One region of the Trichocoleus sp. AS-A1 genome, then DNA from elsewhere that is predicted to be linked to it. Evidence: riboswitches for the same ligand, from Rfam matches in the RefSeq annotation. Region 1 holds a riboswitch; the other holds the start of a gene.

Region 1 (9,197 bases):
ACCTTTGTTACCGGCGTCCGAATTTGTCGCCATGCCCAAAGATATTAGCTTTTTGCTTGATGAGCTAGCTCGGCTAAACCAGCTACCAGGTTCTCTTCAGGGGAAGCTGAATACCGAGAAAGTGAGCGTGATTGGTCATTCCTTGGGCGGCTACACGGCTTTAGCGTTGGCGGGAGGCGAACTGAATCTAGATGAGTTACGACAATTTTGCAAAAATCGCAATCCTCTAGGAAAATCGGGGGGCGATTGGTTGCAGTGTGCAGCAGCGGATCTGCCCGACCAACGTTTGAGCTTGCGGGATCGGCGCGTGGCGCAAGCGATCGCGCTGAACCCCGTCGTGGGAGACTTATTTGGGAAAAAAGGTCTTGGCAAAGTTAGCACTCCTACCTTAATCTTGACTGGCACCAGCGATCCCCTCACTCCATCGCTGAACCATCAACTACGACCTTTTACCCAACTACCCAGCCCGAAATATCTCCTCACAGCAATTGGCGGAACTCACTTAAGCATTAGCGATTTTGCTCCTGGTAGCCAAGGCGAACAGCTCACTCAAACAACCCTCGTCAACGAACGCACTGGTGAAGTAGCGGCTCCCCTGCGTCAGCTGCTTAAAGGCGTCACCTTGGCATTTGTCAAACAGCTGACTCCAGCCGCCTCAACTTACGAACCCTTTTTAACACCCGCCTACGCCCAATCTCTCTCTACCCCAGAACTGGCGCTGCGCCTGAATACGCAACTACCCCCAAGCGTTACTTCGTGGCTGGCTTTGCCACCACTGCCCTAGAAAGGCGGGCATCCCAATGAAATGTTTCTCAAAACTAAGGCAAGGCTCCGAGTTTTGGATAAAAATCCTGATTTAATCAAAGTCAAGCTGTGACTAATTAAAAGTTAGCATTAAGCTAATCGCTACTTTTGACAGTAGCCTCTTCAGGAGAGAGCGCATTATGGACCCCATCACGATTCTTGCCCCCCTCGCCTTAGTGATTATCGGCTATACAGTGGGTTCTGTGAAAATTATCAACGAAGGAAATCAAGCTTTAGTAGAGCGCTTGGGTCAGTACAATCGAAGACTCGCGCCCGGTCTCAACTTTATCGTTCCCTTTGTTGACTCAATTGTGGTGGAGGAAACCAGCCGCGAGAAGTTTTTGAATATTGACCCTCAACAGGCAATTACCAAAGACAACGTTTCGCTGAAAGTTGATGCAGTGGTGTACTGGCAGATTCTGGATTTGGAAAAAGCCTACTACGCCGTTGAAGATATTGAGCAAGCAATCGAAAACTTAGTTTTGACAACGCTTCGCTCTGCGATTGGTCAAATGGAACTGGAGCAAACGTATTCTTCCAGAACCGAAATTAATCAGACTTTGTTACAGCAGTTGGATGAAGCGACGGCTGCGTGGGGAGTTAAGGTGACTCGCGTCGAGGTACGAGACATTACGCCCGCAAAAACTGTCTTGGAGTCTCTGGAGCTGGAACGAGCAGCGGAAAGTAAGAAACGCGCTTCCATCTTGGAAGCGGAGGGAACTGTGAAGTCGATAGAAATTCTGAGCCAAGCTTTGCAGTCACAACCTTTAAGTAGAGAAGTATTGCAGTTTCTCGTTGCTCAAAGATATGTCGATGCCAATCAGAAATTGAGTGCGAGTCCTAACTCCAAAGTGGTATTTATGGACCCGAAAGCTTTATCAGAAGCCATGACTGATTTAATGTCTACTCCTGAACCGCCTAATGGCTCTAATGGCAATGGATCGGGAACTTAGAAGGTAAAAGGTAAAAAACAAAAATGAAAAGAGTTTTAAGAGTCGAGCTGATTTGAAATTAAAAACATCACTTTTTAAGGCATTTCAAGACAGCGATCGCTCTTAGCTTTTCTATTTTTGTTTTCTGAAAATGGCATCCGCGACGCGACAGACATCATGCATGGGTTGGACATCGTGAACTCGGAGGATATCAGCACCTCCCGCGATCGCTCCGCAACAAGCCGCCGCCGTTCCCCACACTCTGGCTTTGGGATCGGGTTGATTTAAAATCCGCCCGATAAAACTTTTCCGGGATGGTCCCACTAACAAAGGAACGCCCAAAGAATGCAACATCGGTAAGCGTTGCAAAATTTCCAAGCTTTGCTCGTAAGTTTTGGCAAAGCCAATGCCGGGATCGATGATAATTTTTGAGCGATCGATGCCAGATGCGATCGCTTGCTCAATTTGACTTGACAAAAACTCGGAGATTTCCCCCATCAAGTCCTGATAATTCGTCATCTGCTGCATGGTAGCTGGCGTCCCTCGGATGTGCATCAACACAATGGGGACTCCCAACTCTGCCACCACAGCAAACATCTCCGGGTCGAAAGTACCGCCGGAAATATCATTGACGATATCAGCCCCCGCCCCAATCGCTGCCCGTGCCACAGATGCCCGTGTTGTATCCACGGAAATCGGAACCTCAGAAGGATGAGGGATGTATCCCGGAGGGTGGGATAAGGGATTGCCGTGTTGAGCAGATTCTATGACTCCTACCGCAGAATCGGAGTCATCCTCGATCTTTCCTTCTGCACCCTTTCGGAGGGCTTGCACTACTGGTAGCACCCGATCCAATTCCTCTTCCAGAGAGATTTGGGCGGCTCCGGGGCGGGTTGATTGTCCCCCCACATCGAGGATATTGGCTCCGGCTGCCACAAGATGCTTAGCCTGAGCCAAGGCGTCTCCTAGCGTGTTAAAGTCTCCGCCGTCACTAAAACTATCAGGCGTCACATTCAACACACCCATTAAATAAGTGCGCTGTCCCCAGTCAAAAGTTTGACCCCGCAGGGTCAAGCTATTTTGGATTTTGGATTGATTCATCCGTCATCCGGCGAAGAAAGCGCCGCTTCGCTAACATCCTTATCCTTTATTGAAAGTTGACAATTCGGGCAAAACTGGCAGCCTCCAGACTGGCTCCCCCGACCAAAGCCCCATCGATTTCTGGCTGCGCCATGATTTCATCAATATTATTGGGCTTGACCGAGCCACCGTACTGAATCGAGACATTTGGATTTGTCAATTGAGTGCGAATCAAGCCAATCACCCGATTTGCTTCTTTTGACTCGCAGGTGTCGCCAGTACCAATTGCCCAAATAGGTTCGTAGGCAATAACCAGGTTCTCTTGATCAACGTCAACCAAGCCTTTTTTCAGTTGGGTAGAAATCAGGGATTCTGTTTCACCTGCATCGCGTTGTTGCTTGGTTTCGCCGACGCAGAGAATGGGCGTTAAACCGTAGCGTTGCGCTGCTTTCAGCCGTAGGTTCACAGTTTCATCGGTTTCGCCAAAGTATTGACGCCGTTCGCTATGACCCACAATTACGAAACGCACCCCAATTTCTGTCAGCATGGGTCCGGCAATTTCACCTGTGTAGGCTCCCATTTCTTCCCAGTGGATGTTTTGGGCACCCAGCTGCACGCGGCTACCGTGCAGATTTTTAGACATGATGCTCAAAGCAGTGAAAGGAGCCGCTAGGACTACTTCCCGCTCGTCTGGGGTTTCTTCTAGGTGAGACATGAATCCTTGCAAAAACTCCAGACTCTCGGTCTGAGTTTTGTACATTTTCCAATTACCGGCAATAACTATTTTCCGCACAGCTAACTCAGTCAAGTTCAGAATGCTAAAAACTGTAACCTCCAGTTTAGTACGGCGGGGGAACCCCTGCTTTAAAGGCGATCGCATTTACACTTTCTGGTCGCTAAAAGCGCAAATGTCAAGCGACGCGATAATTTCACCCCGCAATCCTTGCACGCCAACACTCGCTCCTGCGGATGCTGCTCTTAGCCGCGACTCACTTCAAAAATCTTTTTATTACTTTAGGTGGGTATTTACCCAAAAGATTCCCCCCTATCGTAGGATGTTCCTCAAAAAAATTAAGGTTTAAAATTATACCAGAACGTAAATAAAAAACTTAGATTATTGGAGTAAATATGAAACTAAAATTTTTAGCAGCCGCAGCGCTCCTGCTCCCCTTAGGCATAGTTGCTCCCGTCCGAGCCGAAAATCCCGCTCATGTCAGACGATTAATCGAAACTAAGCAATGTCAGGACTACGACTTGAAAGGAGCCAATCTTGTAAATGCCCATCTCACTGGGGCTGATTTGAGAGGGGCAAATTTGCAGGGAGCTAACCTAGCGAATGCGAACTTAGAAGGTGCCGATCTAACGCAGGCTAATCTGGAAAAAGCTAATTTAACGGGTGTATTTGCAAATAGCGCCGATCTCCAGAAAGCAGACTTAAGTAGTGCCAATTTGAGAGAGGCTAACTTGATAAATGCTAACTTGAAGGATGCGGCTCTCGACAACGCGATTTTGCCGAATAACGTTAAATGGGATTAGTAGGTTTTTCACAACTAAATATTTGACAAAAATAAAAAACTCGGTCAGTAACTGACCGAGTTTTGTTTTGAGCGATCGCCTACGCATAAAGCGCAGATACAATCAGGCTAGGCTCTAGCGTGCAGCCTTTGCCGAAAGCCGAGAAGCTTCTTGCTCCAAAATCCATGATGAAGACAAATCTTCTACAAAACTTTTCTGGTTTAAACTTGCAGCTTCAACTACTCTGACGATCAGTGTTGGCAAGTAAGTGCTATTAACCATCTGATAGCCATAGGCAAAAACCTTGCCAGAGCGTCCGGTTTTCTTATGTAGTACGCTATCTCCGATATTCAGCATGATTTCAACTCTCCTAATTTTGTGATTTGCCGTTTTCTTACTACTTGAATTGCTCTCAAATGATTGGATGGATATCCCGCTTTTACCGACAATCCATCGATTTGGAATAAATTTGTCTAGGGTTTGGGAATAGAGTTCTTGCAAAAATATTGAGAACCTGTCCTAACTTTCGGAAACGAAGAGGGAGTCTTATTTCCTCCTTGCGAGGAACAAAGAAGATTGATTGTTTTTATTGCAAGAAACGCTTATACACTGAAAGCTCACAACGTTGGATGGAAACTCTTTTCTAGTGCCTTTTCTTGCTCGCTATCGGGATGAAAATCCCATCCCAAAGGACTCAGCACTTTTCAGGGAGAAAAATCTCAAGCGACTAGCTGAGGTTTGCTCGCAGATCCAACAGCGGCTTGGCACAGTAATTTGGTGTACAGATGACTGAGTCGTAATGCCACACTATTCCAGCTAAAGGCAATTTCTACCCGTTGGCGACCCATTTGGCCTAATTGGTCTCGCCAATCGGGATCGGCTAGGATGCGGTCAATCGCCTGTGCAAAGGCGACTTCATGTTTGGGAGGCACCAGTAAACCCGTTACCTCTGGCACTACGGTAAACTGCAAGCCGCCTACATTGCTTGCAATTACCGGCGTCCGGGTAGCCATTGCTTCAATGGCAACTAAACCGAAGGGTTCGTAATGACTGGGGACAACACACACATCGGCAGCTGAGTAGTAGAGAGGCAAATCGTTATCTTCCACACGACCGGGGAAGCAAGTGAGATCGCCAATGCCTTCTTCAGCTACGATTTTCTCAATGCGATCGCGTTCAATGCCGTCACTCTGTCCCGGACGGCTTCCGCCTGCGATGAGGAGCTTTAGGTCGCAAGACCTGCGTAAGCTTGATTTTGCTACAGCTCGGACTAGAGTTTCAATTCCCTTGCGCCGATCGAAACGACCCACATACAGCACTACTTTGGCGTCGCTGGCAATTCCTAGCTGTTGGCGTGCTTCTTGGCGCTGAATGGAACCAAATTTAACGATATCTGTACCGCAGGGAATCATTTCAATCTGTCCCTGAGTGGAAACAAGCGATCGCATTTGATCTTCTTCTTGCGGACTGGTAGCAATCACTCGATCCACTGTTTCCAAACACGCTTTTTCAACTGCTAGCCGTGTGGAAGCGATCGCTGGAATTTCGGAAACTGTACGATACTTTACCGCCCCCAGCGAGTGATAAGTATGTACCTGTATCAAAGGTTGGTGCTTTTTCAGTTCCATTCCCACCCAAGATGACAACCAATAATTGGTATGCACCAGGGTATATTGCCAACCTTCACGCTGCTGAAATGCCTGGAATTGTTCAACAAACTCTGGTAAATAGCAGAAGAGTCGATCCCGACTCATGAATTGGGCTGGCCCAGCGGCTAATCGGATTGTCTGGCAGTTAGGCGTATGCTGAACGACATCCAGTTGCTCCGGAGTGCTGCGGCGAGTGAACATATCCACCTGCCAGCCTTGCTCAGCGAGTGCTAATCCTACTTGACGCACATAGACATTTTGACCTCCAGCTTCTTCTTGCCCAATTTCTACCGCGGGATCGCCATCTACTGAAATTAAGGCGATACGATTTTTGTCAGTCAGTAACATCGGTTGATTTTCTCCTCATAGCTAGCGCACCTGCTTTCCTACGCCAGCAGTTGAAGCACGGCATGTGCCTCTACTCATAGTCGAGGGCAGGTACAACGAAGCGAACAGATACCAGCCAAGGACACTGATGAGATCGCGCAAATTCTACAAAATTGCTGACTCTTCAGTCTCCTCTCAATGCCGACGGAGTTAGCTGACGGGCGAGGACTGAGAGATGTCCCTCTCTGAGAAATTAAGAATGCAAAATTAAAAATTAGGATTACTATTTTTAATTTTTAATCTCTCATCGATAAGCCCCAAAATTTGGTTCCTCCGCTCCAGCTTCACCTTAATTAGATAAGGTACGTTTTTTAAAGTGAGATACTGGATTAGGCTGACTTATGTAGACTGACTGCAACCTTAACACTACAATTTAAAAATTGTCAACCTACCTTAAGATAGATGTTTTTTAATATACGATGATGATATTTATACTTACCCTCCAATCGTCAGACTTACGAGTCAAGCATTTGATGTGGGCGGATGGGGTCGATAGAGTACATTGGGCTAAGTAAAGAAAACCATCAGCTAACTTTTGTTAGCGAACGTTCGCGCACGGCATTAACCTACACGACAAGAAATGCAACTCGTTATTAATAAAAGCTTTCTACATCTTTAACCTTCAGTCATTCGTTCAATATCAACCAACTCATAACTAAGAGTTAAAGACTACTAGAAACAACTCTTTACTGTTGCTATGATTCATCTAATTATAGTTTTTATAGCTCGGTGCTAAATCATTTTCAAACGCGAGATATTCGACTTATCGAAGAAGTCAGGAATCTGAACTCCTAGCTTGCAACTCAAATAGGATTGCTATAGCTACGGGATAATTAGATTAGATTTAATAACCGAATGGAATGGTAGTTGTTGAGGAAAAAAGCTCGGTTCAGCGATTAGCGGTTAGCAATTTCAATTCCTAATTGCTAATCGCTAATCGCTAATTGCTTTTTTTAGCGACTTGCTGCCGCTTCACGAGCAGCCGCCGCTTCATCTGGATGAATCCCCAAGCGCGTCAGATTAATCCGACCTTTGCTATCAATTTCCCGCACCTTGACAATGACTTCATCCCCGACAGCCACTTCATCTTCGACGCGACCGACTCGGTAATCAGCAAGTTGAGAAATGTGGATCATCCCTTCTTTTCCGGGAAGCACTTCCACAAACGCCCCAATTGGAATAATCCGGGTTACGCGACCAGCGTATACATCACCCTCATTCAGCCTCCGCGTCATCCCTTGGATGATGTTGCGGGCTTTCTTCGCCTTCTCGCCATCCACTGCTGAAATCGTGATCGTGCCATCATCCTCAATGTCGATTTTGGCACCCGTTTCTTCAGTGATGCTCTTAATCATCTTGCCTCCAGGCCCGATGACCATGCCAATGAGTTCTGGCTCAATCTTGAGCGTCAGCAAGCGAGGTGCATAAGGTGACATCTCGGTGCGAGGTTGGTCAATGGTTGCCAGCATTTTCTCTAAAATGTGCAGCCTAGCGCCCTTTGCTTGCTCGACGGCTTTGGCAATGATATCCAGAGGCAGTCCGCTGATCTTCATGTCCATTTGCAAGGCAGTGATACCAGTATCGGTACCTGCCACCTTAAAGTCCATGTCACCTAAGAAATCTTCAATGCCCTGAATATCAGTCAGAATGCGAACTTCCTCGCCTTCTTTAATCAGTCCCATTGCTGCGCCACTCACCGGCTTCGCAATGGGCACGCCAGCATCCATCAAAGCCAGGGTGGAACCACACACCGAACCCATCGATGTGGAACCATTAGAAGAAAGAACTTCAGACACCACCCGAATCACGTAGGGGAAGTCTTCCTTCGGCGGTAACACTGGCACTATTGCCCGTGCGGCTAGTGCCCCGTGACCAATTTCCCGACGACCGGGTGCCCGCATCGGCTTGGTTTCCCCAACAGAAAAGGGCGGAAAATTATAGTGATGTAAATAGCGCTTTTCATCTTCTGGATGCAGGTCATCTGCGAGATCCTGGGCATCGCCTGGGGTGCCGAGAGTACAAACAGATAACACCTGGGTCAGTCCTCGGTTAAACAAACCGCTACCATGAACCCGATTGGGCAACAGACCCACGCGACAAGAGACAGGGCGCACTTCATCAAGCTTGCGACCATCTACCCGGACGCTGTCTTCGACAATCTGACGGCGCATCAGCTTCTTGGTGATGTCTTTAAAGACGTTACTCACTGCTTTAGAGTTAGCCGCAGAAGCAACTCGGATGGGGTCGTCTTCAGCTAATTCTGCGATCGCTGCCAGGATTTGTGTCTCTTTGATCTGATCTAAAAGAGCGTCACGGCTATTTTTGTCGAGTTCAAATTTGGAGAGGACTTCTTTGATTTGGGCAGTCGCGCGATCGCGAATAAAATTCTCTAGGGTCGAATCGACTTCCGGCTGGATTTCTTGAACCAATTCAATTCCCAGTGCTGCCATGAGTTCTCGCTGCGCCTCAATTAAGTCGCGCACCGCCTCATAGCCGAAATCAATCGCCTCAATGACATCCTGTTCTGGCAGCTGATTCGCTCCAGCTTCGACCATAATCACGCCATCTGGAGAGCCTGCCACCACCAGATCCAAATCCCCCGCCTCAATCTCGGCGTAGGTAGGATTGATAATAAAATCATCCCCCACCAAACCAACCCGCACCGCTGCCATCGGTCCTTGGAAGGGAATCTGTGCTAAAAGCACCGCAATTGAAGCACCTGTTACCGCCAGAACATCCGGCGGTACCTGCTCATCCATCGACAGCGTGGTTGCTACTACCTGAATGTCATCTCTCAGCCAGGAAGGAAATAATGGACGCAGGGGACGGT
Region 2 (9,197 bases), on a different contig from region 1:
GATAATGACCGATGCAGTCCGTGTCAATGCGAGAAAAACGGATGCATTCGATATCTTTAACTTCAAGCATTACATGGGGCCAAACCCGTATTTGCAGACGGGGGCGCTAATATTCGATTTCGCCCTAACTGAGTCCGCGCAACCTCCGGCAATTAGCGATTATGTATCGATTATTGGCGAGCGCTACCCCCATCTGCGGGATGAAACCTACGAATCTTATGCCCAACTGTTCGCTCGAACCGTGTCAGAAGTGGGAAAACTGGACATGGGGCTGCACCTCAAGCACTGGAGTATCAAGCAACTTCCCGCTTGCACGAAGATTGCCGTAGAATCGCTTCATGCACGCACCAGTCGGGCAGTCGTTTACAGCGTTTGGGATTGGTTTGAAGCGATCGCTCAAGGCAAAGATTTTCGGATTGACGATCAGTTCAAGGCAATGCAGGATCAGTTCCGCTACTCCGTCTACGGCGGGCCGACAGTCTATGCACTGTGGCGTACAGCTTATGAAAAAGGAATTCCCGTTTTTTATCTGTGGGACGAAGGACTGGTTCAATATGGCTATGGAAGAAAGCAGATTCGTGGGATAGCAACGACTTTTGACTGCGATAGCCATCTGGATTCGGACTTTACCACTCGCAAAGATGACTGCAAAGCTTTCTTAGGTACCTTGGGATTCCCCGTTCCCAAAGGTGACATCGTCGCTTCACTGGAAGACGCTCGCGCAGCCGCTAGAGAGATTGGCTATCCCGTCGCTGTGAAGCCGGTAGTGGGCCACAAAGGAATTGGGGTAACGGCTGATGTGCAAGATTCAGAAGAACTGAAATATGCCTTTAGCAGGGCAGTCAATGCGATTCCTAAAGAGCAGCCAGTCCGGATCATCGTCGAAAAAAGCTACAAAGGGTCAGATTTTCGGATGCTTTGCGTCAATGGTAGATTCGTCGCCGCGACGGAACGCCGCGCCGCATCAGTCGTGGGTGATGGACACTCGACGATTGCGGAATTGATCGAGCAGGAAAATCGGAAGCCAGACAGGATAGATACACCAACGTCGCCAATGGGCAAGATCCAGTGCGATGAAGCGATGGAAATGTACTTAGAAGAACAGGGATTAGGTCTGGATAGCGTGATTGAAAGCGATCGCACCGTCTATCTTCGCAAAGTTGCCAACCTATCGGCTGGCGGCTTGAGCATCGATCAGACAAGCACTGTTCATCCGGACAACATTATCCTGGCGCAAGATATCGCCCAGCATTTCCGCCTGACTTGCCTCGGTATTGATGTCATCGCCCAAGATTTGGATAAATCTTGGAAGGATGGTGAGTTTGGCATCATCGAAATCAACGCCGCCCCCGGCATCTATATGCATCTTAGACCCGCCGTTGGTGACAGCGTCGATGTGCCTTCCCATATTCTGGAAACCTTCTTTGACTCCGCCGAAAAAGCCAGAATACCTTTCATCACCTTCAACCGGATCTCAGTTCAAGAACTTCAAGAAGTCATTGACGATATCCTGATGCAACACCCCGACTGGACAATTGGCGCAGTTTGTCGGGATGGAGTTTTCGTCAATCGTTCCCAGAAAAACTTGAACAAAGATTACAACAGTAACGTTCAAAACCTGCTCCGGAATCCCCAGCTCGATCTGCTGATTGTCGAGTACACAGAAGACGTACTAGAGGCAGATGGGATGTTCTACTACGGGAGCAATCTTGTAATCTTGGATAATCCTACGGAAACCGAGATGATGCTGGCGAGAGACATTCTCCACGACTCTACTGTCGTGATTAAGGAAGGAGACACTATCTCCATCCGCTCTCATGGCTTGCTTGAACAGTACCAGCTTGGCTCAGCCGAACCTTTTTCGCGGGTTTATCTCAAAGAAATTCCGAAAATCTCACCTGAGTTTGAAGTCAGACACTAAACCTTTTGTACAAGTCTCTGGAAGACACAAGCGGGCAGATCTGTAGCCAAACCTCTCTCCGTATCGGAGAGGGGTTTGAAGATAGTTCCCCTTGCCTGTCGCTTTCTAAGGGGCGATTCTGGCTAGGTCTAAGACTGCTTCGAGCAAAATAAGTCCCTTGAGTTCGCATCTTGCACCGGACGGTTGAAAGCGCACCAGCAAGCACGCAAGCGAAACTTGCCAAGAGCAGGTTACAGAACCTTTAATGTTCGCTTAGTTCGCGCTTTTCTGGGCGGGAATGTTTGTCTGGATGCCAAAGTTGCTAATCTAGTACCGTTGCTCAAAAAAACGGCTGAATAATCAGATGGAAAATATTGATTGGATGAATGTTACGGCAGGCGGGATGGCGATCGCAATTTTTATCGGCGGGTTGACCATGATGTTCACGGATCTTTGGACTCGCAAGAAAAAATAATGGAGATCGTCTCCGAGTGAACACTCCGATTATTTATTCGCCCCTCTATTCATCGCACATCCATCGCACATCGCTTTAAGCTTCATCGCGCCTCTATTTCTAAGTTAAAGAAATTTTCTTGCGGAACGTTGGCTTCTGTCAGGTCGGCACCCTTGAGCATCGCCCGACTCAAATCCACATCCGTCAAGTCTGCCCCACTTAGGTTGGCTCCCCTTAAATCCGTTCGCGTTAAGTCTACCCCCCTCAAGTCGGCTTCACTTAAGTTCACCTGCTTCAAGCTAGCTCCCGTCAAGTCTACTCCTCTCAAGTCGGCTCTACTTAGATTGGCTCCCTTCAAGTCGGCTCGCGTTAAGTCTACTCCTCTTAGATCCGCCTCGCTGAAGTTCACCAGCTTCAAAATGGCTCCCGTCAAGTCCGCCCCTCGTAAGTCGGCTCCGCTCAAGTTGGCATCATCCAGGTCAGCTTTCCTCAAGTTAGCTTTGCTTAAGTCTACCCCTCTCAAGTTTGCTCCTCGTAACTTTGCCCCTCGCAGATTGGTCGCCCTTAAGTCGGCTCCGCTCAGATTGACTCCGCTCAAATTAACCCCAGGCAGGGATACACCCGCAGCAATCAAGTAAGCTCCAGCTTCACTGGGGTCAAACTCGTAGGGAAATTGAGTCTCTTGCGTGTAGACAGCTTTTTCTAGAATGGTTCCCCTCAGCTTGGCTTTACTCAAATCGGTTCCAACCAGATTGGCACCCGCCAAGTTAACGTTCTCCAAATTTGCGCCGACCAGATTTGCCCTCATCAAATTTGCTGCTTTCAGGTCGGCTGACTTTAAATAAACTCCACTGAGATCGACTTCACTCAGGTTGACGCCGATGAGTAAAGTGCCAGAGGCAATCAAGTAAGCCCCCGCTTCCTGAAGGTCAAAGTCTGGAGGGAATCGAGTCTCTTGATTGTAGACAGCCTTTTGTAGGATAGCCCCCTTTAGCTCGGCTGCGCTCAAGTCCACTCCTACCAGGTTCGCTCCAGCCAAGTTAGCATTTTCCAGATTAGTCCCAACCAGATTCGCCTTTTTCAAGTTGGCTCCGCTCAAGTTGGCTGCTGTTAAATCTGCTCCAATCAGGGTGGTTCCACTCAAGTCTGCTTTCGTCAGGTCTGCCTCGCTCAGATTTGCTAAATTGAGACAGGCTCCACTTAGATTTGACCCATTCAGGTTTGCCTCTGTTAGGTCTGCTTCTATGAGATCTGCATAACTGAGGTTCGCCTCGCTGAGGTTTACCCTTCTTAGGTCTGCTCCCCTCAGCTCCTTCCCTTTAAGAAAAGCTCCCCTGAGTTCAGTTTCTTTCAAGTCTACAATCACGGCGTATGCCCCCTGGGTTTGTGCCCCCTTAGGTATTGGCTATTCAAGTCAGCTCGAATAGGTTTTTCCCCGCTCGGATTTTCTGGAAATGTTTTTAATTGTTTTTTCAGCACTTTAAAAATAACCGCTTTCAACTCTTAAGTTATTATTCCCAGTGCTGAGCAGCTGATTACTAATCATACGCGAAGTACAACTTTTCACTCGCCTGCCGATCGAAGATAGATGAGCAGCCACCGAGCGATCGCGGCACACGCTAGCAAAGAGATCGCATGGTAAAGTTTACGAGCGATCGCAACACTCAGTTTTCTGCTTGTCAAATCCCTCCTCTTTCCATTCACCTAGCGCTCAATCGTGACTCCACCCCTTCGAGAGTTTCAGGTGGTTAGTCCTGGCTGGCTGAGAAATCTTTGCGCCTGGCTTGGGTTGAAGTGGATGCACCCCCAACAGCAGCCAGTGTTTCGCTCTATTGACTCTCCAAGGCTGCACCTACGCTCCCGCACGGGCACCTACGGCTTTTGAAGGGGTTCAAGAATTTTGGAGAGTTTTGCAGGTCGTCTGCTTGACCCTAAACTAGCAGTTGTTTCCCGAAAACAGGCTTCATCGCTATTTGATCCGAGTTTAGAGTTCAAATCGCAGACTGTTCTAAGGAGTCTGGGGTTTCATCTTTACAAATTAGTTGAAAGTGCTATACCTGGGTTGTTGAAGGCGTCACGATTTCCTCAGAAGTATTCACTGCTAACGGTAAAATGACAGTGAAGGTGGAGCCAATGCCTACTTGTGAAACTAGCTCTATTCTTCCTTGTAATAATTTTACCAACCGCGAGACAATCGCTAATCCTAAACCTGTACTTTCCGGAAGGAAAGACTTTTCTTGGGGAATAGAGCGAAAGTAGGGTTCAAATATACGAGCTTGGTCTTCTGGAGGAACGCCGATTCCCGTATCGCTGATAGCGATCGCCCACTCTTTATCTGATAGCGTTTGGCACCTTAATTTAATCGTTCCAGAGTCGGTGTAACGAATCGCGTTACTAAAGAGATTAGTAATAATTTGCTGTAGTCTCAGCGGATCTGTCAGCACCCGATCGGGGACGCATGTTGGATGTAGTCCTTCTCGAAGAGCAGCACAGCTATCGGCGCTAGCTGAATCGTAATCAACGATTATCTGTAGCTCCTTGGAATCCGCCAAAGGTTCTACCATTTCCAGAATATTCTGAATTAAAGAGCGTACATCTGTTACAGATGGCTGCAATTTCATTTTCCCCGCTTCATAGCGAGAGATTTCCAACGCATCGTTGATTAATCGAAGTAGCTGTCGTCCATTTCGTAGCACTTTCTCAATGTGTTCTAGATTCGGAAGGTTATCACTCTCCTCCTGCTTCCGTTGTTGTTGGCGCAAAAATAAATCTGAGTAGCCAATAATGGAAGTAAGGGGAGTTTTCAATTCGTGGGCTAGATGAGAAAGGTTATCTTTATTCGCCCGAAGCAAACGAGTTAATTCTTGATTGGTCAATTTTAACTGACTTTGCAGCTGTTGGAGTTCGTGCAATCGCTCATCCATGTAGCTTTTAAAACATTGAGCGATCGCTTCATCCACTACTGTATCAATCAGACGAATGACTCGGATTATCTCAATCGGTGATGAGTCTAGCAACTCTCCCTCTAAGGTGGAAACGATTGTCTCCCGTAAAATTCGGTATTCACGGACAATTTCTACTGGATCGTAACCTTGTTCAGCCCGAAGTATACCATGTTCTAAACTTGCATCTACTAACGACTGAACATCACTGTCTTGAAACTTAGAAAGTACAGTCGCTAATGCCTTGAGGACACGGGGGAGGCTGTCGCGCAAACCCTTGTAAGATAATTCTGCTGCGGTCTCAATTCGACTATCAGCACGGACAGCTTCAATCCATTTCTCTACAATCGTGGCAGATTTATCGATCAGTAATTGACTAAAATCCATCATTTTTTGGCGCTATTGACTCGTTTACAAATGCTCTCTCTCCATAGACTAAGATTAGCTTGGGGAGTAGCTAATTTGTTTGTCCTTCTTGTTTTCGCGCCCAAATACTTCGCCTATAAGCTCTTAAAATGTTTTTAATCAAAAGCCACCCTAAGGGTTAAAAACTTCATTTTCAGGCGTTCATTTCTTCATGTACGCGGAGATGATCGCAGGGAATTACTTCTATTAAAGCTAAGTTTTCAGTAGAACTTTTTGTTGGGTTAGTATGTATTTCTAGTTGGGAGTCCGGTAAGGCTTTAAACAATAAACGTTGACCAGGGAAAACAATCCGTTCAAAGTTTAAGTCTTGAGTATTATCAAATTTAACAATTTGAATCTTATTTGTGCAATTTGTATAAAAACAAAGGATTTGTTCGGAAGGTTCAGAAACCAAAGAGGAGAATGCTGACATCATATTGGGTGCCCTGAACGAACGATAAAATTGGCTGATTAACAAGATAGATAATATAAACTTTGACTGCTTCAAGCGGCTTCTACCTAAAGATGGGGTTGAAGGAAGGCAAGATGTAGTACAGAATACAAACATCACTAGAATGCCTCAAGAAATTCGTAAACTATTGTGAATTTGATGGAGAAGCGATCGCTAGAAAGCTATGTCTTCGGAAAGGTGGACTGTCTTAAAAAGGCGTGCTAGACTTATCGGTTAATCCGAGTAAGTCAGCCTAATTCAGCGTCTTAGCAAGCGATCGCTCTGTATAAGCGCTGGAACGGAGGAACCAATTAATGGGGCGTATCTCTGCCAGGAGTAAGGCAAGAGGTGTAAGGCGGAATAAAAAACTGTTTATTTATCCTTCATCCCTTATCCATTAGAGAAGAGCATCTCTCAGCTCTAGCCCGTCAGCTAACTTCGTAGGCATTGAGAGGAGACTGAAGAGTCAGCATTTTTTGAAATGTTCTGAACTCATCAGTGTCCCCGGCTGGTACTGCTCTACTTTCTTGTACCTGAAGAGTGACTCTGAGGAGCTTCATAATGATATTGCAGCTGAATTTGTCTGCGATTGCAGTTGCTGGACAGGTAGCCTGGAAACGGGCAAAACCCGTTCTGATTCGGGATGTCGTCGTCCTCCCCGCCCTTGGTTTTTTAGGAATTATCGTTTTGTGGTGGATTGTTGCGCTTTTCAAGCATGAATTAATACCCACCCCACCAGAGGCGTTTGTCAAGAATTTAGACTACATTCTGAACCCCTTTTACCGACGGGGTCCTGGCGATCTAGGGATTGGTTGGTTACTACTGGCAAGCCTTCGACGAGTATTGCTGGGATTTTTGTTAGGTGCAGTTGTTGCCATTCCCATTGGATTTTTGATTGGGATGTCCAAGCAAGCAATGATGGCACTCAATCCCATAATTCAGATTTTCAAGCCGGTATCGCCGCTAGCTTGGTTGCCCATTGCTTTAGCAATTTTTAACCTAGCAGATCCGTCAGCAATTTTTGTTATCTTCATTACCTCTTTATGGCCCACAATTATTAACACTGCTCTCGGTGTTTCTAGCGTTTCCAAAGATTACCTCGATGTAGCAAGGGTGCTAGAAATGCCCCGTTGGCGACGAATTACCAAGATTATTTGGCCTGCGAGTTTGCCTTATGTCTTCACTGGTTTACGGATTAGTTTGGGGATTGCATGGCTGGTCATTGTCGCTGTAGAAATGCTCACAGGCGGCATCGGGATTGGGTTTTTTGTGTGGGATGAATGGAGTCGCTTAAACCTAAGCTCAGTATTTTTGGCAGTGGTAGTGATTGGGCTGACAGGACTACTGCTGGACTACGCCCTAGGCAAAGTTGAAGCTTTGGTTACTCACCGTCGCCCTAGGGCAACCTCTGTCTAATAATTTTCTGTAAACCTCTGTTGAGTAGGGATGATTCTGCTCTAACAGAAATCGCTAGTGTGAGCGAGACTCACGGGCGTCGTGGTAACGCTGACCGCTCAAACGAGTGGGTTGCCAGACGTAGTACCTACGGCGTCAATTTTTTCAGAGAACTCATGAGCAGTAATCGCTCAAACCTAGTGGCTTGAGCTGAGTGGAAATGGATCGCAAGGACGAATTATGAGTGACACCACAAACTGGACGCGACGAAAATTTCTGGAGGGTATGGGTGCCACAGCAGCAGGAATGGCACTATCATCTTGTGCGATTAGCGGCGATCGCTCAGCGAAAGGACTCACTGAAGAATCCGCATCCATCAAACAAGTCGTAGAGCCAGGATCGTTAGAAAAACCCGATCTGATTGTTGGCTACGTGCCGGTGAATGATTGTGCGCCGTTTGCGATTGCTTGGAAAAAAGGATTTTTCCGCAAGTACGGTCTCAACGTCCAACTTAACCGGGAAGCTAGCTGGGCAACCTCTCGTGACGGCGTAATTTTTGGTCGTACTGATGCCGCCCCCGTAGTCTCCGGTGCCGTCACCAACGCCAGAATCGGTGCTGAAGGCGCACGCCATGCCCCTCTCTGCGCCGCCATGACCATTCACCGACATGGCAACGCCATGACGATGAACCGGAAAATGTGGGAAGCAGGTTTGCGTCCCTGGCGGGAGTATAACGGTGATTTAGAAGCATTTGGGAAGGATTTCCGCAGCTACTTTGACAAACAGCCGCGAGAACAACGAGTTTGGGCAGTTGTTCTCAGTTCTGCCATTTACGAATACTTCGTCCGCTACTTATCCGCCGCCGCCGGAGTCGATCCCCTGAAAGAGTTTCGCGTCATCATCGTTCCCCCACCGCAAATGGTGACGAACGTGCGGATAGGAGCGATGCAAGCCTACATGGTGGCAGAACCTTGGAATACCCGCGCAATTACCGGAAATGAAGGTGTTGGTTTTACCTTCGCTCAAGGCAAAGAAATTTGGTTGGGACACCCAGATCGACTGCTAGGTGTGATGGAATCTTTCATCCAAAAAAATCCCAAAACTTATCGTTCCCTCGTCAAAGCGATGATTGAAGCTTGCCAGTATTGCAGCAAGCCTGAAAACCGCGAAGAAGTAGCAACACTTATTTCCGAGCGTTCCTTTACAGGTGCTAAACCCAAATTTACTCGTCCCGCAATTATTGGCGACTACAATTATGGCGGTTTTGATGGTAAAGCTCGGATTGCGAAAGCTGAGGACAGTACGATCTTCTTCGATATCCCTGACAACATTCCCAAACGTCCAGGAGAACATTCGACATTTCTCTGGCAATCTGAAAGTCTCTGGTTAATGACTCAAGCAGCTCGTTGGGGACAAATCAAAGAATTTCCAAAGAATGCAGAAGCACTTGCCAAACAAGGCTGGAGAACCGATCTCTATCGAGAAATTGCCGCAGAAATGGGCATTGAGTGTCCCCAAGAAGATTACAAAGTTGAAGTACCGGAAGTATTTATTGATAAGAAAGGTTTTGACCCCAGCGATCCTGTTGGATATGTCAATGGTTTTGAGATTCGGGCGAACCGTCCCACTCGTTTCTTTCTGTCTTAATTA

The links. A riboswitch is a leader RNA that binds a small molecule or an ion and turns the genes downstream of it on or off. The one in region 1 is predicted to bind cyclic di-AMP.
Region 2: another riboswitch for cyclic di-AMP. It lies ahead of ntrB (nitrate ABC transporter permease); the one in region 1 lies ahead of NC994_RS18945 (glycosyltransferase family 1 protein).

What each region holds. Positions count from the first base shown of each region.
Region 1 covers NZ_JAMPKG010000026.1:5,336-14,532, reverse strand. Annotated here, with positions in the region: gene NC994_RS18975 (alpha/beta hydrolase) at 1-784, shown strand, start outside; gene NC994_RS18970 (stomatin-like protein) at 945-1,757, shown strand; gene folP (dihydropteroate synthase) at 1,869-2,822, opposite strand; gene tpiA (triose-phosphate isomerase) at 2,884-3,609, opposite strand; gene NC994_RS18955 (pentapeptide repeat-containing protein) at 3,945-4,352, shown strand; gene NC994_RS18950 (hypothetical protein) at 4,467-4,688, opposite strand; gene NC994_RS18945 (glycosyltransferase family 1 protein) at 5,051-6,328, opposite strand; cyclic di-AMP (ydaO/yuaA leader) riboswitch at 6,492-6,682, opposite strand; gene NC994_RS18940 (polyribonucleotide nucleotidyltransferase) at 7,321-9,197, opposite strand, start outside.
Region 2 covers NZ_JAMPKG010000048.1:22,447-31,643, forward strand. Annotated here, with positions in the region: gene NC994_RS24755 (acetate--CoA ligase family protein) at 1-1,921, shown strand, start outside; gene NC994_RS24760 (pentapeptide repeat-containing protein) at 2,458-3,720, opposite strand; gene NC994_RS24765 (hypothetical protein) at 4,072-4,239, shown strand; gene NC994_RS24770 (sensor histidine kinase) at 4,406-5,686, opposite strand; gene NC994_RS24775 (DUF1830 domain-containing protein) at 5,856-6,137, opposite strand; cyclic di-AMP (ydaO/yuaA leader) riboswitch at 6,393-6,614, shown strand; gene ntrB (nitrate ABC transporter permease) at 6,714-7,568, shown strand; gene NC994_RS24785 (ABC transporter substrate-binding protein) at 7,788-9,194, shown strand.